Regions from separate parts of the Paenibacillus sp. FSL M7-0656 genome, predicted to be linked through region 2. Evidence: riboswitches for the same ligand, from Rfam matches in the RefSeq annotation. Region 2 holds a riboswitch; each other region holds the start of a gene.
The links. A riboswitch is a leader RNA that binds a small molecule or an ion and turns the genes downstream of it on or off. The one in region 2 is predicted to bind S-adenosylmethionine.
Positions count from the first base shown of each region.

Region 1: another riboswitch for S-adenosylmethionine. It lies ahead of mmuP (S-methylmethionine permease); the one in region 2 lies ahead of metA (homoserine O-acetyltransferase MetA).
Region 3: another riboswitch for S-adenosylmethionine. It lies ahead of MHI01_RS24130 (methionine ABC transporter ATP-binding protein); the one in region 2 lies ahead of metA (homoserine O-acetyltransferase MetA).

Region 1 covers NZ_JBBOOT010000001.1:5,181,549-5,189,120, forward strand. The annotation lists gene MHI01_RS22750 (spore germination protein) at 1-728, shown strand, start outside; gene MHI01_RS22755 (spore germination protein) at 767-1,867, shown strand; gene MHI01_RS22760 (Ger(x)C family spore germination protein) at 1,864-3,066, shown strand; SAM riboswitch class I at 3,137-3,238, shown strand; gene mmuP (S-methylmethionine permease) at 3,331-4,743, shown strand; gene mmuM (homocysteine S-methyltransferase) at 4,721-5,788, shown strand; gene MHI01_RS22775 (ABC transporter permease) at 5,872-7,572, opposite strand, start outside.
Region 2 covers NZ_JBBOOT010000001.1:2,235,035-2,242,606, reverse strand. The annotation lists gene MHI01_RS09655 (HRDC domain-containing protein) at 1-333, shown strand, start outside; gene corA (magnesium/cobalt transporter CorA) at 404-1,339, opposite strand; SAM riboswitch class I at 1,791-1,914, shown strand; gene metA (homoserine O-acetyltransferase MetA) at 2,151-3,068, shown strand; gene MHI01_RS09640 (PLP-dependent transferase) at 3,093-4,280, shown strand; gene MHI01_RS09635 (trans-sulfuration enzyme family protein) at 4,277-5,449, shown strand; gene mqnC (cyclic dehypoxanthinyl futalosine synthase) at 5,691-6,827, shown strand; gene MHI01_RS09625 (aldo/keto reductase) at 7,061-7,572, shown strand, end outside.
Region 3 covers NZ_JBBOOT010000001.1:5,467,955-5,475,526, forward strand. The annotation lists gene MHI01_RS24105 (putative polysaccharide biosynthesis protein) at 1-198, shown strand, start outside; gene MHI01_RS24110 (DUF2515 family protein) at 398-1,684, opposite strand; gene MHI01_RS24115 (thioredoxin family protein) at 1,827-2,171, shown strand; gene MHI01_RS24120 (COX15/CtaA family protein) at 2,781-3,668, shown strand; gene MHI01_RS24125 (Cthe_2314 family HEPN domain-containing protein) at 3,832-4,548, shown strand; SAM riboswitch class I at 4,678-4,819, shown strand; gene MHI01_RS24130 (methionine ABC transporter ATP-binding protein) at 4,946-5,980, shown strand; gene MHI01_RS24135 (methionine ABC transporter permease) at 5,981-6,640, shown strand; gene MHI01_RS24140 (MetQ/NlpA family ABC transporter substrate-binding protein) at 6,715-7,554, shown strand.

The DNA.
Region 1 (7,572 bases), 2.9 Mb from region 2:
GCCGAGTGGCAATTTTGTTGGATGGAACGCCATTTGTATTAATTGTACCGGTGACCTTTAGCATGTTGCTTCAGTCTCCAGAGGACTATTATGAACGCTGGATTCCCGGAACATTTTTGCGAGTGCTGCGTTTTATGGCCGCGATGCTGGCATTGCTTGCTCCTGCGCTCTATATCTCGTTTATCTCGTTTCATCCGGGTCTTATTCCAACCAAGCTAGTATTGACGATTATTGAAACGCGTACCGGAGTGCCATTCCCCTCAATTATTGAGGTACTCATCATGGAGCTTTCAATTGAAATCTTGAGGGAGGCCGGGATACGCTTGCCCAAACCGATTGCGCCAGCGATGGGTATCGTAGGAGGTCTGATTATTGGCCAAGCAGCCGTGCAAGCGGGAATAATAAGCCAATTTCTGGTCATTGTCGTTGCGGTAACAGCCATCTCTTCCTTTACGATTCCGGTCTATAGTGCGGGATTAACGCTAAGGATTCTACGATTTGCCGCTATGTTCAGCGCAGCCGTACTCGGATTGTTTGGCGTGGTTATGTTCTTTCTGCTTGTGTGTACACATCTGGCACGACTCTCAAGCTTTGGCGTACCTTATGTTGCACCAGCCGTTCCCTATCACATGAATGAATGGAAGGATTTTGTTATCCGTGCACCGCTAAATATGATGAGAATGCGTCCCAAAATGACTAATCCGATCGATGATGATCGGAAAAAATAAATGGAATTCCATCTACTGAAGGTCTGGAGGTGAACTAAGTGAATGGCTCCCAAGGAAAGCTAACCACGACACAGGCCGTTGTAATTATTGTCAATTACATGCTTGGTGCCGGGATATTGACACTACCTCGAACGACCAGCAAAGCTGTCGGAACACCGGATGTCTGGATTTCCATTATCCTATCTGGATTCATTATCATAGGTGTGGGAATAATTCTGGTTACCCTGTGTCGCAGATTTCCGGAGAAAACCGTCTTCCAGTTCACCCGTGAGATTACGGGCAGCTGGATTGCTTACATACTGGGATTGTCTATGATTATGTATTTCATAGTTATTGCCGCATTCGAAATCAGAGTTATGGCTGAAGTGACTGGGATGTATCTGCTCGAACGCACCCCCACCTGGGCGATTGTGATGGTCTTCATGTGGATCGGTGTATATATGATTTCAGGCGGGCTTGGCGTTATCGTACGTGTGTTTGAGATCATCCTTCCGATTACGATTATTATATTTGTGATTGAAATTTTGCTTAGTAATCAGCTATTCGAGATTGGCAATCTGAGACCCGTCCTCGGTGATGGGATTATGCCCGTTTTCCAAGGGTTGAAGCCTTCACTATTATCTTATACGGGCTATGAGGTGATGTTAATCATGACTGCCTATATGAAAAATCCGAAGAAGAGCAATAAAGCGATGACCTGGGGGATACTCATATCCACTATTATCTACTTGATCACGGTGGTGATGGTTATAGGCAGTTTATCGCTCGATGGCATCAAAACTCGAACCTGGCCAACGCTGGATTTGGTAAGAAGCTTCGAAATCCAGGGTCTGATATTCGAGCGTTTTGAATCCTTATTGCTGGTCATCTGGATTATGCAAATCTTTTCGACTACAGCAATTACACATTACTGCGCTTCGGTGGGTATTCGTGATTTGTTTCGTTCCAAAAAAATCAAAGGCATCATGTACGGCCTGCTGCCGTTCATTTATCTGACAGCAATGATACCCAAAACAGTGGATGATACCTTCGTACTAGGAGATATGCTAGGCAATGTGTCCGTATTTTTGTTTGGCATTTTACCTCTGGTACTACTGTTGTTAAGTCTGATTCGCAAAAAAGGAGGCAAGCATGCATGATTACATTCCGCATGTTGTTACGCTTAGCCACTGTATTATGCATTCTCTTAACGATATCCGGATGTTGGAGCAGTCGAGAGATAGAGGATCTAAGTGTCTACGTTGGTCTTGGGATCGATATCGGCAAAGAGACGGAATTTGAGGAGAACATCGCCAATCAGGGAGGAGGGTATTCCAAGCAGAACAATGTGACAGCCACGGTACAGATTGCTCCCGGTAATTCCAGCAGTCAGAAGAGCCAACAATCCGGTTCGCCTGCTTCTGGTAAAACGTCCTATTCCAATGAACAGCTTACCGGAGATTCCTTGCTGCAAATCTTTCGTCAGTTTGCACTGAGACGAGATCATCCGCTCATCGGACATCATCTGAAGGTTATCGTTGTGTCCAAGGATATCGCCAAAAAGTATGGTCTGGACCAGCTGCTGGATTTTGTACTTCGGGATAACGATATTCGTCCTAACTGTCTAGTGTTGATTAGCCATCATCGCGCTGTTGATGTACTGACTTCAGATGATCCTTCCCGGATTCCAGCATTTTATCTTACAGGCATTACCGGTAATTCATACTTGTCCAATAAAATCCTGGACCCCGTTCTACTCTCCAAATTAGATGCACAAATGCAATCCGGTTCCAGCTTTTTGCTCCAGAATGTACTGAACTTCAATGGAGAGGACAAGTTCTCCGGTGCCAGTATCTTTGATGGGAAAACAACCAAATTCATCGGGGAACTCAGCCAAACGGATCTAGAAGGGCTATCTTGGCTTAGACCTAAAGAAAAAGGAGGTATCTTGAAGACATACAATAAAGAGGGGTTCACTGTTGTATATGAAATGAAGAAGAAAAAAACAACAATAATTCCAAAAGTGGTTGGCGATGATATTTCATTCCATGTGAAAACTGAATCCGAAGGCTGGTTGATGGAGGATTGGCGTGCTCCCGAGGAAGAGGAAAAAGGTGCGTATCTCAGTGAATTGGAAAAAGAATTTGCTGAACTTGCCAAACAACAGATTCGACAGTTGTTATACAAACTGCAGCATACCTATAAAGTAGATGTTGCGGATTTTCGGGATAGCTTGCGTATTAAAGAACCTAAAACATGGAAAAAAGTCAAAGACGATTGGGATAAAATTTTTAGCACCGTGCCGATCACCTATGAGGTAAAGACCACCATCACGAATCCGGGGTCTTCCACCGAATAGCGAGGTGTGCCATATATTATTTAATTGTTGACACATTCATGATAGATCGCTATATTAGTAAAAAATCATTTTCTTATCCAGAGAGGTGGAGGGACTGGCCCTTAGAAACCTCAGCAACAGATCTGAAGGATACTGTGCTAATTCCAGCGGGTGAAAGCCTGATAGATAGGAGCGTTTGTTTTTATTTGTCAGTAACGGCGCACTCTTTAGGAAGAGTGGGTCTTTTTTGTTTTTTCTGGATGAAGAAGTAGGGGAGCAGCAGGTATGGAGAACAACAACGACAAAGGCCATTTTCAGCGGAAAATGCAGGCACGGCATGTGGTCATGCTCTCCCTTGGTGGAGTGATTGGAACAGGATTATTCCTCAGCTCGGGTTACACGATTCAGCAGGCTGGACCACTTGGGACCATTCTGTCTTATCTGATCGGAGCGATCGTCGTATATCTGGTGATGCTCTGTCTTGGTGAACTGTCTGTTCATATGCCAGAGACGGGAGCATTTCATAGCTATGCAGCCAAATATATCGGACCGGCAACAGGTTACACGGTAGCTTGGTTGTACTGGTTAACCTGGACTGTTGCGCTTGGCTCCGAATTCACAGCCGCTGGATTGCTTATGCAACGCTGGTTCCCATCGGTAAACGTATGGATATGGAGCGCGGTTTTTGCACTAATGATCTTTCTGTTTAACGCTCTAACGGTGAAATTATTTGCGGAATCCGAGTTCTGGTTCTCATCTGTAAAAGTAGTGACTATCGTAATCTTCATTATTATCGGTGGCGCAGCCATGTTTGGGTTCATTCCCATGGCGGATTCTGAACCGGCTCCATTTCTATCGAATATAACCGCATCCGGGTGGTTCCCTCATGGGGCTACAGCGATATTGATGACCATGCTTGCTGTAAACTTTGCCTTCTCAGGCACCGAGTTAATCGGGATTGCCGCCGGTGAGACGGAGAACCCGGAAAAGACGATACCAAAGGCTATTCATACAACGCTGTGGCGGTTGGTTATTTTCTTCATCGGAACGATTGTTATCTTGTCGGCCTTGCTACCCATGTCGGATGCCAGTGTACTGGAAAGTCCATTTGTAGCGGTAATGGAGCGGGTGGGTGTACCCTATGCAGCAGATATTATGAACTTTGTTATTCTGACGGCGATTCTCTCTGCTGCCAATTCAGGCCTATATGCATCTTCACGTATGCTCTGGTCTCTGGCTGACAAAAGAACGATCTCTCCGTGGTTTGCCAAATTGACCAAAAGCGGGGTACCCCTGAATGCACTTCTGATTAGTATGGTGGGTGGTGCGCTGGCATTGCTGTCCAGTATTATTGCGCCAGGTACGGTGTATATTACGCTGGTTTCCATTTCAGGTCTGGCTGTCGTTGCGGTATGGATGAGCATCAGCGCTTCCCAATACATGTTCCGCAGACAATATATCCGGGAAGGACATGCGGTCAAAGATCTGGTCTACCGCACACCACTGTATCCGGTGGTACCAATTGTTTCATTTATATTATGCCTGGCTTCATGCATAGGTATTGCCTTTGACCCGACACAGCGAATTGCGCTGTATTGTGGGGTTCCGTTTATCGCAGTATGTTACGCTGCTTATTATCTGACAGAACGTGTGAATAAGAAAAGAGGACAAGTACATGACGCAAGCACAACAGAATAACCCCATAGAACAGATCCTTCGTGAACATCCGGTCATGATTCTGGATGGAGCGTTGGCAACGGAACTCGAACAGCATGGATGTAATCTGGATGATCCGCTCTGGTCTGCTCGCGTATTAATTGAGAATCCGGATGTTATCGTTCAGGTCCATGCAGATTATTTTCGAGCAGGAGCCGACTGTGCGATTACATCCAGTTATCAGGCGACGGTGGATGGTTTCCGCAAGAGAGGGATTGATGAACAGGCAGCACTGGAGCTGATCCGCAAGACGGTGGAACTGGCAGCGCAGGCGAGAGATGACGTGTGGGCAGAAGTGCAGAGTAGTTTAGTAGAGAGAGAAAGCTCAACAGGTCAGCCTGTAGAAGCTCCTTCGGTACGTTCCGAGAACGTGGAGAATGAGGCGCATTTAACAGATCGTACAGGGGATCGCAAAGAAGACTGTCTTCGTTCACGTCCAATTATTGCCGGGTCCGTTGGACCGTACGGCGCCTATCTGGCGGATGGTTCTGAGTATGTGGGTCATTACGGCGTGTCGGATGAGACGCTTGTCGCATTTCACCGTCCGCGTATGGCGGTGCTGCTTGAAGCAGGTGCTGATATTCTGGCGTTTGAGACGATTCCTTCCTTGCAGGAAGCACAGGTGCTGGTTGATGTACTGAAGGAGTTCCCTCATGCGTATGCTTGGTTATCTTTTTCTTTAAAAGACGGGACAAGCATCAGCGAGGGCACACCGCTTGAGGTATGTGCACAGACGTTTGGCTCCGAGCCGCAGATTGCGGCGATTGGCCTGAACTGTGCTCCGATGGAAGTGGTGACGGAAGCAGTGGGTATTCTCAGCAGTGCTAGCGACAAACCTGTTATTGTGTATCCGAACTCAGGTGAGACGTATGATGCAGTGACGAAGACGTGGAGCGGACAGGGTACCTGTGGCAGCATGAGTGATGCTTCGAAACAGTGGGTTGCTGCGGGCGCGCAAATTATTGGCGGCTGCTGCCGTACTACGCCACATCAGATTGGTGCACTTGCGAAGAAATGGCGGAATTAGTTCATATCACGATAACAAGCCCTTCCACATCCTATAGAGGTATGGAAGGGCTTGTTTTATTGTGTTAAGGCATTCTGATTACATTATTCGATAACCAGTATACGTGGCGATGCTTCCCGAATGATTCTCGAAGAGAACCACGAGCCAAGACTGGCTGCAATGATGCTTAGACAGTTGAACAGTACCATTCCACCCCAATGCAGGATCAGTGGAAGTTGTACGATACCATAACCGGAAAGGACCATTTCGAGTAGAAGAGGCAGCAGGTATACGCCGACGAAAATACCCAGTATGGCTCCCACGGAGGACAGTATGAACATTCCCATGGTGAGCGACAACCGGATTTGACGAGATGTCATTCCCAGCGATTTGTATATCCCGTACGTTCTGCTTTCTTTACGGATATTGATTCTACAGGTACTGAAAATAATGATGAACGTCACAATGATAAACAGCAATCCGATCAGGCTCATCGGATAGATCAGGATGTTAGCGGCTTCCGCGTAAACCGAATCAAGCAAAGTCTTCTGAGTGACTACCGAAGCAAAATCTTTAAATTGCTCATTTAATTCAGAGGCAACCTTACCCGCTTGTGCCATATCGTTCACATTGATGAAGATAACATCAAATTCACTATAATCCGGGTTCACACTTCTCATGGCATCAATGGTGATTCTGCCTGAAACAGACATGTTGGCGATCGCCTGATAGATGCCTGTGATGAGGAATGTACGCTTTTCTCCTTCAATATAGATGTCGATAAGATCACCGAGATCTTTATTTGATGTTTTGGCTACACTTACACCAATGGCAATTTCATTCGCATGTTGTGGGTTAACCCCTTTTAACGTTTCGAATCCAAGTTCCTGATAACTCCCGTCCAGTACACTCAAGTTGAGACTGAGGGATTGGCCCTCTACTGTTGCCAAAGACTCCGGGCTAATTACACCCGTTGTGTTCCCTTGCCAGCCTACATTGCTGATCCTCGAATCCTGCGCTAACACGTGCTTTAGTTCAGCCTTGGGGAAGTTACTTTTGTTCACTACGACTGCTGCGATATTGGCATTGTCATACCCCCATTTAGCTGCGGTCTGTTCAATTCCGTTTATACTGGTCAGCAGAACATACCCCAAAACTAGTACGGAGGAAGCCATGGTAGTCAGCAGGATTGTTAGAACAGAGCTTTTGGTGTTTTTGAACACATGTCGGAATCCAAGCACGGCGGTCACAGGCAGTCGTGTGAACCCGATCCAGTGCGCCAATGGCGAATTCATTTTGCCAGCCATCCGGCTGTGATCTGTCTCCGACATACCATAACGAATAGCCTGCACGGGCTGTATGCTGCGTGCCTTTTTGGCATATAACACAGTGAACAGAATCACTAGAGTAAATAGTAGTACGCCGGCCAGTATGGCCGCATCCAATCCTTGGACTGGAATGTTCTGATTCCCCACTCGAAGAGAGGATACAGAAATATTAATGATCCATTTGGATATCCATATACTGAGTGCAAATCCTGGGATAATGGCTACGATGGATATCAATGCATATTGAATAACATAGGTGCCTATCGTTTTTCGGGAAGTCAGACCTAGTGATTTGAGGATTCCTATCGTTCTGTAATTGGCCAGGATGGCATCCGCAATCGTAAATCCGATGGTCATCAGGGCGATAGAGAGCATGACAACACCCATGAATATCATGATGAATCCAATAACCTGATTGATGATCAGATAAAAAGAGGCAATGGCCTCGAACTCCATTTTGGATTCCAGAAACGGAAT
Region 2 (7,572 bases):
GGCATGAAGGAAGGGTATACGTTAGAGGAGATTGTTAATCGATCCGGATTATCCCGACGCGAGTTGGTTGAGCTGTTAGAGGCACTGGATCACGAAGGTTATGACACCGATTGTCTTCTTGATGTGGAGCTGGCAGTGATGCCAGAGAACGAACAAGAGGCCGTATGGAGTGCGTATGAGGAGCTGGGAGATACGTTCCTGAAGCCAGTATTACATAAGGTGTATGGAGGAGAGAAACCCGATGGAGGAAGTCTGGAGCAGGTCTATGAAAGGCTGCGCATGATTCGAATCCGCTTCCGTCGGCACGCAGAGACAGAGAAGAATGTTGGTTAATAATCAGAAATGAAAAAAGACGAGGCGTTTCTCCCGGAGGAGCGCTTCGTCTTTGTTATTTCATACGAGTTCATACCCAGTCTTTCTTGCGGAAAATGAAGAACATGCTCAGGCCCAGGGTAACCATTAGGCCAATCACAACAAAATAGCTGTATTTCCAGTTAAGCTCTGGCATATTCGTAAAGTTCATGCCGTATATACCGGTAATGACCGTCAGCGGCATGAAGACCGTGGTAATGGCGGTAAATACACGCATGATTTCATTCGCCCGGTTCGCAATACTGGATTGGTAGGCTTCTCGCAAGTTGCCCATCAGGTCGCGATAAGTTTCAAAGGTTTCAGATATTTTTACAGCATTCTCATAGATGTCACTGAAATACTTTTGCAGTTGATCATCGATGAGACGCAGATCTTTTTTGTTCAAGGTGTTAATGACCTCTTTCTGAGGTCCAAGGACTTTTTTCAGCCACAGAATCTCACTGCGCAGCCCGATGATCTCATTCAGATGTGACTTTTTGGTATGCATCAGAATGTCTTCCTCAAGCTTCTCGATCCGTGCTTCAATTCGGTCACCTACGGTGAAATAATTATCAACAATCAAGTCAACCAGCAAATACAGCAGACGATCCGGTGTACTGATTTCCTGTTCCCACAGGATGGGTTTCAGTGTACGCAATTCGCTGACCTTGTGCTTGGTAACACTAATAATGAAATGTCTGCCGAGAAACAGGTTGACGGCACGTAGAAATATCTCTTCATCATCAAAACGGATGCTATTAATCACAATAAAATAATGGTTCTCATAAATTTCAATCTTCGGACGTTGTTCTTCGTCACTAAGACAGTCTTCCACAGCCAGATCATGCATCAAGAACAGCGGCTGAAGTACCGCCAAATCGTCTACGTCTGCATCAATCCAGTAAAATCCTTCCGCTGGTGGAGTCAGCGCCTGCTGAATGTCGTCCACCGGAATAAAAACACCGTTGTTTACCAACCGGATTTTCATCGTTAATCTACTCCTTCTGCACCCGCCAACTTGGCGGATATTATCATTATGGGCGCAAAAAGAACAAATCAGCCGGTCGGCAGCGGAGCCTGGAGATCAGGGCTACGTTCACTATATAATCAAACGGAAGTCACGTCCCGCTGCCGGCATGCTGATGTCAATTCTCTATGCAGTTTGTCGGAATTCGGCTGCCAGTCAGGCCTCGGGTCGCCATCCATTTAATATGTCACCTCTCACATAAGGGTTTATAACACCTTGTTTAGTATACCGCTGGTACAAGGTGCTTTCAAGCGCAAAAATGTGTCTATTTCGCGCCCTGAGGCAGTGTATGACAACGGATGATGAACGGTTCCGATCTGGGAAGCAGACATCGAACTGCATCTTGACGTGAGGGCATTAATGTAATAAAGTAGACGGTGAACCATATTTAATTACAATCTAATACAGCGAAATCTTATCAAGAGTAGGTGGAGGGACTGGCCCGATGAAACCCGGCAACCGGCGGTATACCGCACGGTGCTAATTCTTGCAGCGACTAAGTGTCAAGTGGCACTGTTGTAACTGAGAGATGAGAGAGGCGCATATCTTTTTTACATATGACCTTTCTCGAAATCCGAGGAAGGTCTTTGTTATATGCCCCGACTTCTCAGCAGTGATTTTCGCTAAGGAACTTGAGGTTGTTTGTAACGTTGGATGAAAGAGCAATTCAATGTTTTTACAAGCTCAAGGCAGTCTATAACTGTATTGATGTGAAGACATCAAGCCAGGGGTGGCTGCATCTATCTATGCACAAGGAGGAGTTAGACTTACTATGCCAATCAAAATACCCGATACTCTACCAGCAAAAGAAGTACTTGAAGGAGAGAATATCTTCGTCATGGATGAAACTTCTGCATATCAGCAGGATATTCGTCCACTCCGTATCGCTATATTAAACCTGATGCCCACAAAGGAAACGACCGAAACACAATTGCTTCGTCTGGTGGGAAACACGCCTATTCAGGTGGATGTCGTTCTCGTACATCCCAAATCCCATACGTCGAAGAATACGTCTCAGGAGTATTTGGATCTGTTCTATAAAACCTTTGATGAGATTGAGCACCGCCGTTTCGATGGAATGATTATTACGGGTGCCCCGGTGGAACAAATGGATTTCGAAGACGTGAACTATTGGAATGAAATCCAGGAGATCTTCGAATGGACCAAAACCAATGTGACTTCAACCCTCCACATATGTTGGGCTTCCCAGGCAGGTTTATACCATCATTTTGACGTACCCAAGGTTGCACTTGATGAAAAGTGTTTTGGCGTTTTCCCACATACCATCAATAAACCACATGTTCCATTGTTGCGTGGATTCGATGAAGTATTCAACGTTCCACATTCCCGTCATACGGAAGTGAGACGCGAAGATATTGAAAAGAATGAGAATTTAGAGATTTTGGCTGAATCCGAGGAAGCGGGGATCTTCCTGGTTGCTACCAAAGACGGCAAACAGATTTTTGCCACAGGACATGCCGAGTATGACCCGTTCTCATTAAAGTGGGAGTATGACCGGGATGCAGCCAAAGGGTTGGATATCGCATTGCCTAGACATTATTATCCGAATGACGACCCTTCCCGTGTGCCACCAGCTACTTGGCGCGCTCATGCCAACTTATTATTCTCTAACTGGCTCAATTACTATGTGTATCAAGAAACACCTTACGATATTGGCCCGCAAATCTAATCGAGATTACAGGAGGATGCAGCAATGGAAGACAACAACAAGTTGAAAATCGAAAGCCGCTTAGCACAAATTGGGTCCATCAATGAACCGGTAACAGGCGCCATTAACTTTCCGATCTATCAATCCACTGCGTTTCGCCACCCGAAGCTTGGACAAAGCACGGGGTTTGATTATATTCGTACGACTAATCCAACCCGTAAAGTATTGGAAGAAGCCGCCGCAGCGCTGGAGTCCGGTGATGCAGGGTTTGCCTGTAGCTCGGGAATGGCCGCGCTGCAAACGATCTTCGCCATGTTTGGTCAAGGGGATCATCTGATTGTATCGCTGGATCTGTATGGTGGAACCTATCGTCTGCTGGAACGAATTCTGTCCCGTTTCGGCGTAACTGCAAGTTATGTGGACACGAATGACCTGGCAGCACTGGAGAAGGTTCGTCAACCGAATACAAAAGCTGTATTTATTGAGACACCAACCAACCCACTGATGATGATCACCGATGTGGAAGCCGTTGCTTCCTGGGCGAAAAGTTACAACCTGTTGACCATTGTTGACAACACGTTGTTGACTCCATTTTTCCAACGTCCGATTGAACTGGGTGCCGATATCATCATTCATAGCGCTACCAAATATCTGGGCGGACATAATGATGTGCTCGCCGGTCTAATTATTACCAAAGGTGAGGCGTTATCTGCAGAGATGGCGTTCCTGCATAATTCCATTGGAGCGGTATTATCTCCAAGTGACTCCTACCAGTTGATGAAAGGTATGAAAACGCTGGCTCTTCGCATGGAGCGTCATGAGCACAATGCACTTACTATTGCCAAATACTTGCTTGAGCACCCAGCGGTGGTTGAAGTGTATCATCCAGGCCTATCCGATCATCCGGGGTATGAAATACAGAACAAACAATCCACCGGTAATACAGGTATCTTCTCTTTCAAAGTGAAGGATGCACGTTATGTTGAACCGTTGCTACGTCATATCCAACTCATTGCTTTTGCCGAAAGTCTCGGCGGAGTCGAATCACTCATGACTTATCCGGCAGTACAGACTCATGCGGATATTCCGCTTGAAATTCGTGACGCCGTAGGTGTAGATGACCGTCTGCTCCGGTTCTCCGTAGGCATTGAACATGCAGATGATCTGATTGCAGATCTCGGCAATGCTCTGACAGCTGCACAGCAGGAAGTGGAAGGAGGCGTGCACTCATGAGGGAGTCCAACAATAAGCCCAATTCCGAGTTGAAATTTGATACCAAATTGCTCCATTTTGGCGATGAGATTGACAAAACGACCGGAGCCTCAAGTGTACCGATCTATCAAGCATCAACATTCCATCATTTTGATATCTTCAATCCGCCTCAACATGATTACAGTCGTTCGGGTAATCCGACACGTCAGGCTTTGGAAGATTACATCACATTGCTGGAGGGCGGCGCACGAGGCTTTGCCTATTCTTCGGGGATGGCTGCGATCTCAAGCGTGTTCATGATGTTCTCCGCAGGGGATCACATGATTGTAACGGAAGATGTATATGGAGGTACGTATCGTTTGCTTACTTCCATATTAAGCCGTATGCAGATCGAGACAACCTTTGTAGACATGACGAATATAGATGAAGTAAAAGCGGCACTCAAGCCAAACACCAAGGCAGTTTATATGGAAACACCGTCCAACCCTACACTGCGAATTACGGATATCGCTGCCGTAACTGACTGGTCGAAGGAACATGACCTGATCACAATTCTGGATAACACCTTTATGACACCGTACTATCAGCGTCCAATTGAGCTTGGTGTGGACATCGTCGTACATAGTGCTACGAAGTTTCTCGGAGGTCACAGTGATGTACTGGCAGGGTTAGCGGTTGCTCGCACGGAATCACTTGGCGTACAACTGAAACAGTTGCAAAATGGACTTGGAACTGTACTCGGGGCACAAGAATCCTGGCTTCTGATGCGCGGGATGAAAACCTTGGGGGCTCGCATGGCTCATAGTGAACGGAGCACAGCCAAACTGGCGGCATGGCTTAATGAGCGCAGTGATATTACCGCTGTCTTTTATCCTGGACTTGAGGATCATCCGGGCCGTGAGGCACATGAGCGCCAGTCCACAGGATATGGAGCTGTCGTTTCTTTTGACGTCGGTTCAGGTGATCGTGCAAAAGCAGTTCTTAACCGGGTGAAGCTCCCCATTGTTGCTGTAAGCTTGGGAGCTGTGGAGAGTATTCTGTCCTACCCAGCGATGATGTCTCATGCGGCAATGCCGGCTGAGGTTCGCCGTGACCGTGGCATTACAGATGGATTGCTGCGCTTCTCAGTAGGTCTGGAAGATATCGAAGATCTCATTGTAGATTTGGAGCAAGCACTTCAGGAATCCTAACAAAAGTGGATGCCCGAATACGCCGATGCGTATCACATAAGTTCGAACTAATTCTTTTCCATATGTAAAAATTTTTACTTATTTTTAAAGCACCTGTACATAAGGTGCTTTTTTTCACATGTAACCTGTGTTACGATATGTGGAGTACAGAAATACGATGTTGCCACCAGAACTTGCTTCTCTTGAACAAGTTGGGACGGATCGTTATATAATTTCTCTTCATGAGGGAGGCTTTTTTACGATGAGTACGGTAGACCGTATCTTAGATAAAGCCCTTCGGGGCGAACGTTTGGACTTGGAAGACACGATTCAGTTATTTGAATCCAATGAAGTGGACAAAATCGGGGCAGCTGCTAATGTCATTATGAAACGCATGCACCCTGAACCATACAGAACATTTGTAATTGGGCGTAACGTCAACTACACAAACGTGTGTGATGTGTACTGCCGTTTTTGTGCTTTCTACCGCAGACCTGGTTCGGATGAAGGTTATGTGCTTCCGGACGAAGTGATTTTCCAGAAGATTCAGGAAACGGAAGATGTGAATGGTACCGAGATTTTGATGCAAGGTGGAACGAATCCAAACTTGCCTTTCAGCTATTATACAGACCTGTTGAAAGCCATCAAAGAGCGTTTCCCAAACATCACGATGCACTCTTTCTCCCCAGCGGAGATTATGAAAATGGTTGAAGTATCCGATGGCCTTACATTGGAAGAGGTTGTTCGTGCCATTCACGAAGCTGGACTGGATTCCTTGCCTGGTGGCGGTGCCGAAATTCTGGATGACCGCACACGTCGGAAGATCAGCCGTTTGAAAGGTTCATGGCGGGATTGGATGGACGTTATGCAAACTGCACACCGCATCGGTATGAACACCACGGCAACGATGGTTATCGGACTTGGTGAATCGATGGAAGAGCGTGCATTACACTTGCTCCGTGTACGTGAAGCTCAGGACGAATGTATTGCGAACAAGTATGACTCCGAAGGTTTCCTGGCGTTTATTCCTTGGACTTTCCAGCCGGATAATACAAACCTCAAGCTGGAGCGTCAGACTCCGGAAGAGTACTTGAAGACTGTAGCCATCAGCCGACTGGTGCTGGATAATATCAAGAACATTCAATCCTCTTGGGTAACGATGGGTCCTGAGATCGGTAAGAAGTCGCTTGAATTTGGCTGTAATGACTTCGGTAGCACGATGATTGAAGAGAACGTTGTATCTGCTGCTGGTGCAACATATAAAGTTAACATTGAATCCATTCTCCGTTTGATTCGGGAGTCCGGTTATATCCCGGCACAACGTAACACCCGATACGAGATTGTGCGCATGTTCGACGAAGAAAATGCCGTACATGAAGATTTCGTAATGCAGAACTAATTCTAATTAATTCAATACTACTCTTTATAAACTTTGATCGTTAGATAAGTATTTATGAAGCCAAGCCCGCTGACTACTCCGTTTGGAGAGACGGCGGGCTTTTTGATTTCTTTCTGCGGTTCGAGGTCATCAAACAGTACATGTTACGCAATTGGCGATATTTTATATTGAAATTGAACTGTTACAATGAAAGGGAACTTGTGTAGTCAGACACGCTGGAAGGGGTTAAACCGATGAAGAGAAGAATACTTGGCAAGACGGAACTGGACGTACCTGTATTGAGTTTTGGAGCATCCTCACTCGGTTCTGTATTTCGTGACATTGACCGGGACGAAGGGATTCGCACTGTACATGCGGCTGTAGATGCGGGGATGAATTACATAGACGTTTCGCCTTATTACGGGCTGACAAAGGCGGAGACAGTGTTGGGTGAAGCCATCCGCAGCTTGCCGCGCATTTCATATATGTTATCAACCAAAGCCGGACGGTATGGGGAAAATGAGTTTGATTTTTCACGTCAGCGGATTCTGGATAGTGTGCAAGAGAGCCTGGATCGATTGCATACAGACTATATCGACATTCTGTTCCTGCATGATATAGAATTTGTGCCAGCAGAGATCATCGTAGAAGAAGCCTTTCCAACGTTGCTGCGTCTGAAAGAGCAGGGAGTTATACGACATGCGGGCATTTGTGGATTGCCCTTGCCGTTGTTCGAGAAGGTTCTGCCACAGATCGATGCGGATGC
Region 3 (7,572 bases), 3.2 Mb from region 2:
GGACTGTTCCTGCCAGCGCGTGTATCCTTCTTGTTTACCTGCCTTGTGGTTGGTGTGCTTGTTGTAGTGGTGTATCTGGTTCTCATGGTTGTGCTGCGTGTACTGCGCAAGGACGAGCTGGGCAGTTACCCCCGTATTCTGCAAAAAATTCTTCGTCCACTTATGCGTCTTCAACGTGGAGCTGGGCAAAGAGGTTAAACATGCAAGGAGCATCATCCATGCTCCAATATTTTGTGAAAATAGGATACAGGCTCTGTCTGCTGTTTAGCGGACAGGGCTTTTTGTATAGTTAAGGAGAGTTGAGCGACTGAACTCGACATTAGCCCAGCAAGCGAGGATTAGCGGTACATCGGGTATCACATCATCCGTCTTTGCCTGCTCTATATGATTTTTAGCATTAGTGTGTGATGGCCTTGGCATCATGAGCCAGTGCTGTTTTCAGCATGCCATACCGGTGTTCGTGACTCATCTCAAACAGCCATGGCCGACGCGGTGCCGTCAGATAACCGAGACAATCCCGAGTCTGAAGCCAGTCCTGTCTGGTGATCGGTTCATAAGGCGTGTCCCCCCATACGGAGAGCAGTTCCGGACTATATAATCGTTGCCCTTCTGGAAGCCATTCTTCATCCATTAGCTCCTGAGCATAAAGTGTATGTTCCCCTGCCTCGTCTTCACGATTGGTAAACAGCCCAGGCCAATATTCAGCGCGCGAGCCACGATGGGGAACCAAGCGTGCGAACTCCAACACTTGTGTGTGTACTTGCTCCACGCCAAACAACAGGGCATATAGCCCTTTACCAAACATGATTCGCTCATCTAGTTTGCCAAAATGTTCAATGACGCGTCCTGCGAGTCCTGCTCCCTGTCCAAGAGGAAAGACGATATGATTCAGACCGGCCAGATTATGCAGATGGAATGCGGGTTTGGAAAGTACTTCTTTTTGAAAATAAGGATGTTGCACCACCCGGCTCTCGATATAGTTCTGCTCATTAATAATTAATGCCACACTTAGCAGTGAACTGCATCGTTCCAGCCAAAAGCGTTCCCAAAACGGCGTCATAAACGCCGATACGTGAAAGTGCGACAAGAGATGGAAACAGCTACGTCCGATCCGGCGACTGTTCATATACAGCAGAAGCTGTGGATATGCATCCTGGAAAATGAGTGCATTGCACCGCTCCAGCAGCCGATACATATGCTCGCGATCGCTTTGATTCTGTAGATTATGCATTAAGTCACTCTGAAGATCTGTCATGTGATATCCGCCGTTGCGAGAGACCATATGGGCAAGTAGTGCCCAATGCAGTTCGGGATATTGTTCATAACATTCCAGATAGGCTGCCGTGCGAGTGATATTACTCCGATTGTGCTCCTGAGTCAGTGTCTTAATCTCTTCCAGAATGATGCAATCTTCTTCGCAGACGAGTGCGCTTTGAACCTGGTCCGTGCGTGCAAAAGATTTGTTGCCGGCAGGTAACAAACGCTCCACCTCAGACTGTAAGGCAGCTGCCGTATCTGTATCCCACTCGATGTCACGCAAAGGGTGACGAAGCTGTGCAGAAGCTTGCCATGCAGCCTGTTTGCCACGCCAGATTTCACGGGCAGCACCCGGAATGGAACGGACCATCTGCAGAAGGGACCCGTGATGTTGTTCGCTGGAAGAATCGGTTCTGGTGGAAGTCATGATGTGACATCCTTTCATGATGTTCTGGGTTTAATTTCACAGACTATGTGGTTTATTCTAAGTATGCGCTGATTATTTGACTTCCACTCGCCAATTTGCTTCACTTAGGGTAAGACAAGGTACAGAAAGGGAGATGAACTGAATGGAACAGATTACTTCCAAACCGGCTTTTGATGTAGCCATCCAATCCCCACGTTTGACGATTGCCGTATTCAAGGCAGACTGGTGTGGTGACTGCAAATACATCGATCCGTTTATGCCTGAGGTTGAAGAGAAATATGCACGTGAACTGACCTTGATTGAGGTCGACGTGGATCAGGTTGGAACCGTTAGTGAAGAGCAGAATATTCTTGGCATTCCGAGCTTTGTGGCGTATACAGATGGCCGCGAACTCGTACGGTATGTGAACAAGCTGCGCAAGTCCAGAGAAGAGATTGAGCAGTTCCTGGATCGCGCAGTTGAAGTGTACAACACGATCCATAAATAATGTTATATAAGTTCGATAAATGAATATTTACACAGACACACAGACACTCCGATGACAGAATAACCTTCCGATCGCTGTTATCCCCAGATTTCTTTGATCCCTTTTATAAAGGGGAGAAATCCGGGGATAAAGGCGAAGCATATGCTTCCGATGCAGCTTTCTTTCAGAAAGCTTTTAGCTCCGCTTCTTCAGGCTATTTCTGTCCTCTCCGTTATTGTGTAGATGTTTCATTGAACTTATATAAAAGTATGACAGGTTCATGTTGTAAAAGGGTATACTAGATGAAACGCCATTTCTCTTGAAATAGGGAAATGGCGTTTGCGTTTGTGTGTTCAGGATTCTGTTTAAGACACAATTGAACTGGCATATCCCTCAATTACATATCCTCAATGACCTGCGGGTCATTATTTCACCAGACGTTAACATTTTGTCACAAAGCGCGACGTCAATGAACATTTTATCCGGTATAATGAATTTAGTTGTGAAATAAGTGTCAAAGTACCGAAACAAGCGGAGAATATTCTTCGCCATCTTAAACCAACAGCGGGTGAGAAAAAATTGAAACACTTAACTTTGTTTAAATGGTTAACCGTATTAACCTGTCTTGTCATGTTTCTGGCCACTTTTGGTGGAGGCATCGTAACCAAAACGGAATCGGGCCTTGGCTGCGGAACAGAATGGCCTTTATGTAACGGAAAACTCGTTCCCGCACATACTGTGGCTTCACTCATTGAATATTCCCATCGCGCTGTAAGTGCACTGGCTGGACTGTTGTCCATTGCCTCGTTTGTTGCTTTTCTGCGGTTTGGCAAGTCACGCCGTGACCTGCAATTGTTTTCTTTCTTAACTCTGGTATTTGTTATCGTCCAGGGAATCATGGGGGCTTTTGCCGTTGTCTTCTCCCAATCTTCAGCAGTCATGGCACTGCATTTTGGTTTTGCACTGATTGCTTTTGCCAGTTCTCTAATGATGGCGCTGGGCATAAGGCAGGAGGCCAAAGATGGCGGATTGGAGCGCCTGAATAAATACCCTCGGGTTAGCAAAAAATTCAGGAATCTGGTCTGGTTCTCCACCATTTACACATATCTCGTGGTATACACAGGTGCATTTGTGAGTCACACGGATTCTGCCGGCGGATGTTCTGGATTTCCGCTCTGTAACGGGCAGATTATTCCTGAGCTTTCGGGTGGGGTAGCGGTTGCTTTTGCTCACCGTGCAGCAGCTGCGTCGCTCGTGATTGTTATCGCAATCCTGGGTCATTTCGCTTACCGTAATCATCCGGACAACAAGGAAATGCGTACTCTGGGTGTGGTATCCGTTGTTCTTATTCTGATGCAAGTAGTCATTGGTATTTTCATGATGGTGACAATGAACCGTCCGGAAGTATACATGTTCGTAGCTCTTGCTCATATGCTAGATATCGCCATATTGTTCGGAGTCTTAACGTATATGAGTTTCCTGGTGTACAAGCTACATCGCCCGGCTAATCGTTTTTAAATATGAAAGTCCACCATCCAGTGATGTACATCATTGGACAGGTGGACTTTGTTTGATGTCAGAGGGATCAGGGCAACCTATGGCAAGCAGCAATTACACGGAATGAATGATGTTTCGTTCACGGTGATGAATTCTTGTTGATTTGGAAAAGAGGAGGTTAGATATGCTGCGAACGTTGTTGGGGGAAAAGCCACGTATAAACGAAGGTAAATTGAAGGCAGCGATGGACGCAATGGCGCATACGCTTGAGCTATTTCAACGACAAATGCATGTGGACCATGATCCCACGCATGACTATCGGAAACTGTATGTGTGGACTCAGGGACTCATCTCCTCACTGGATGAACTGGAGCAAAGCTGTTTCGCTGCTGCTCATTTTCGCAAAAAGGTCGTTGCAGGCTCAACGGATGATATGACGGCGACTGAAAAAGCCGAGTATGCACGTTATGTGTATTTCTACAAAGATGGCTTTATCCGCTGCTTTGCCATTCTGGATAAAGTCGGCACAGTATTAAATGAAATATTCCAGTTGAATACTTCAAATACCAAAGCGCATTTTTCTTATTTTACTGTGTTAAGACAGTTCGACTATGCGAGGGAACATCATGATCTTGCGTTGCAATTAATACAGATCAAGGACTCTTATCGTGAGCCGATGAGCAAGCTGCGCAAGCGACGTAATATGGAAATTCACTACATGAACTCAGAAATGCACGATGACCTGTGGCAGTTACATCAGACCTTGCAAGGTAAAGTGAAATTGGAGGATCTGAATCAGCATGTGCAGGAAATGCGTCAGGGCGTCGATATGGTCTGTGAAACGTTAACAGCCTCTTATAGTTATATCAACAAAATATGGAAAAGAAATAATTCCCTTTGACAAATCGGAATACTTGGAATATACTGAGTTTCAATTGAATGTTACATGGATATAACTGATATTTCGGAAGTTACGTTCACATTATAAAGCATAAACTACATGAACTTATAAAATCCTACAACAACATATTTCTTATCGAGAGCGGCGGAGGGACAGGCCCGATGAAGCCCGGCAACCGATTTGTAATGACATGATACATGTATCATTCGTTATAGATGTTAGGTGCTAATTCCTACAAAATGGTGCAAGACACGATTTTGGCAGATGAGAAGGTATATTCTTTCACGTGAAGAGCCCTCTTTGTATCTGCAAAGGGCTCTTTTTTTGTACTTTAAGGGGAGTTTTCCTTTAGATCGGGTAAAGATACATGTAGGTGTTTGGAAAGGGGCAAGTGCGATTGATTGAATTAAAAGGTTTAACGAAAACGTACGGCAAAGGGGCAAAATCTACAACAGCGTTATCCGAGCTGAATTTGAGCATCCAAAAGGGTGAAATCTACGGTGTGATTGGCCATTCCGGAGCTGGAAAAAGCACATTGATTCGCTGCATTAATTTGCTGGAACGGCCTACGGAGGGTGAGGTATGGGTCGACGGAATCAACCTGACTGAACTGAGCAAAACCGAATTGCAGCAACAGAGACGCAAAATCGGGATGATTTTTCAACATTTTAATCTGTTATCTTCGGCAACGGTATATGACAATGTAGCTTTTCCACTAAAGCTTGTGAATACACCCAAGGAAGCCATTGATCGCAAAGTGAAGGAAATGCTTACATTGGTTGGTCTGGAGCACCACAGCAGCAAATATCCGGCTCAATTATCGGGCGGCCAGAAACAACGTGTAGGGATTGCGAGAGCACTTGCAAGTGACCCAAATGTTCTTCTCTGTGATGAGGCTACTTCGGCACTTGATCCGCAGACGACAAATTCAATCCTGAAGTTATTACTCGACATTAATGAAAAGTACAACCTTACGATTGTGCTGATCACACATGAGATGCATGTCATTCAGAACATCTGTGACAAGGTGGCTGTCATTCATCAAGGTGGCATTGTGGAACAAGGACCTGTAACAGACGTGTTCCTGAAGCCGCAGCATGCGATTACGCGGGACTTCATGATGCGTGACCATGAAGCTGGACTTGCTCTGGAAGAGACCGCTCTGGCAAATGCAGGCGTTGAATTGCAGGCAGGTGCTGCTTCCAAACTTGTGAAGATATCCTTTCTGGGTAACAAAACGTATGAAGCGATTTTGTCTAGAACGGTACGTAAAACAGGCGTGGATTTTGCCATCCTGCAAGGTACAATCTCTACGATCAAACAGGTTCCTTATGGGCAGCTGACCGTTCGGTTCGAGGGTGATTCAAATGCGATTGATCGGACGATATCAGAATTAACCGCTGAGGGACTTGATGTGGAGGTGCTTCGTTAGATGGATTTTTCAACCGTACGTTGGGAAGAGGTTGGTAAAGCTTCCATAGAGACACTGCAAATTTTGGGTGTATCAGGCTTGTTTACCGTTATCTTAGGTTTACCGCTCGGAGTACTGCTGTTCATGACAGCCCGATCTGCTTCGATTAAGTCACGGGCAGTGTACACTATACTATCCCTGATTGTGAATATTTTGCGCTCAGTCCCATTTATCATATTGATTGTTGCTCTTATTCCATTCACTCGTATACTCGTCGGTACAGCTACGGGGGTGCTCGGCGTTATACCTCCTTTGGTGATTTCAGCAGCTCCTTATTTTGCTCGTTTGGTGGAGACGACGTTGCGAGAAGTTGATCGTGGTGTCATTGAAGCGGCACAGTCGATGGGTGCATCGACCGGACAGATTGTAAGACGGGTGTTACTGCCTGAGGCACTGCCTGGACTGCTTGCTGGTATAACGATCACCATTGTTACGCTCGTCTCCTATACGGCGATGGCGGGCATGGTTGGCGGTGGAGGTCTGGGAACACTGGCAATCAACTATGGATACTTCCGTTATCAAAATGAAATTATGATCATATCCGTAGTGTCGATGATCATTCTAGTGCAAATTCTCCAGATGGCTGGAGATCGCTTGGTTACATTTTTCACCAGGAAATAACACATAGATAACATGATGGATATGCATTAATGCAGATGCCACATGACAAAATGATTAGAGAAGGGGTTTTACACATGAAAAAATGGTCTTTTGCTCTACTTAGTCTTATGTTGATTGCGGTTCTCGCAGCTTGCGGAAACAACAAGGACGCCGATAGCGGCGCAGACAATTCAGCAGGTGCACCTCGTACAGTTGAATTGAAAGTTGGAGCTTCACCTACACCACACGCAGAGATTCTGGAAAGCATCAAGCCTGAACTGGAAGCACAAGGTATCCGTCTGCAAGTCGTTACGTTCAATGACTATGTACAACCCAATCAGCAACTTGCTGATAAAAAATTGGATGCGAACTTCTTCCAGCACCAGCCTTATCTGGACACAGAGAATAAAGAACGTGGATTCAACCTCGTTTCTGTAACACCTGTTCATGTTGAACCTTTTGGTGGATACTCCAAGAAGATTAAGTCTTTGGATGAATTGGCTGATGGCGCAAAAGTAGCAATTCCAAATGACCCATCCAATGGTGGACGTGCACTGTTGTTGCTTGCGAAGGAAGGTATCATTACGCTGAAAGACAACACGAATATTACATCTACGATTCAAGACATCACAGCCAATCCGAAGAACCTGGATATCATCGAGCTGGATGCAGCCATGATGCCTCGTCAATTGGATGAAGCAGATCTGGTATTTATCAACGCTAACTATGCGCTTGAAGCGAACCTGAATCCGGCGAATGATGCTTTGCTGATCGAAGATCTGCAAGGTAACCCATACGCAAACATCCTCGTTTCCCGTGAGGACAACAAGGATGCAGATGCAATCCAAAAACTGGCTGCTGCTTTGCACTCCGAAGAAGTGAAAACATTCATCAAAGAACGTTATAAAGGTGCAGTTGAACCTGCAACTGAATAATTCACGATATGTATGATA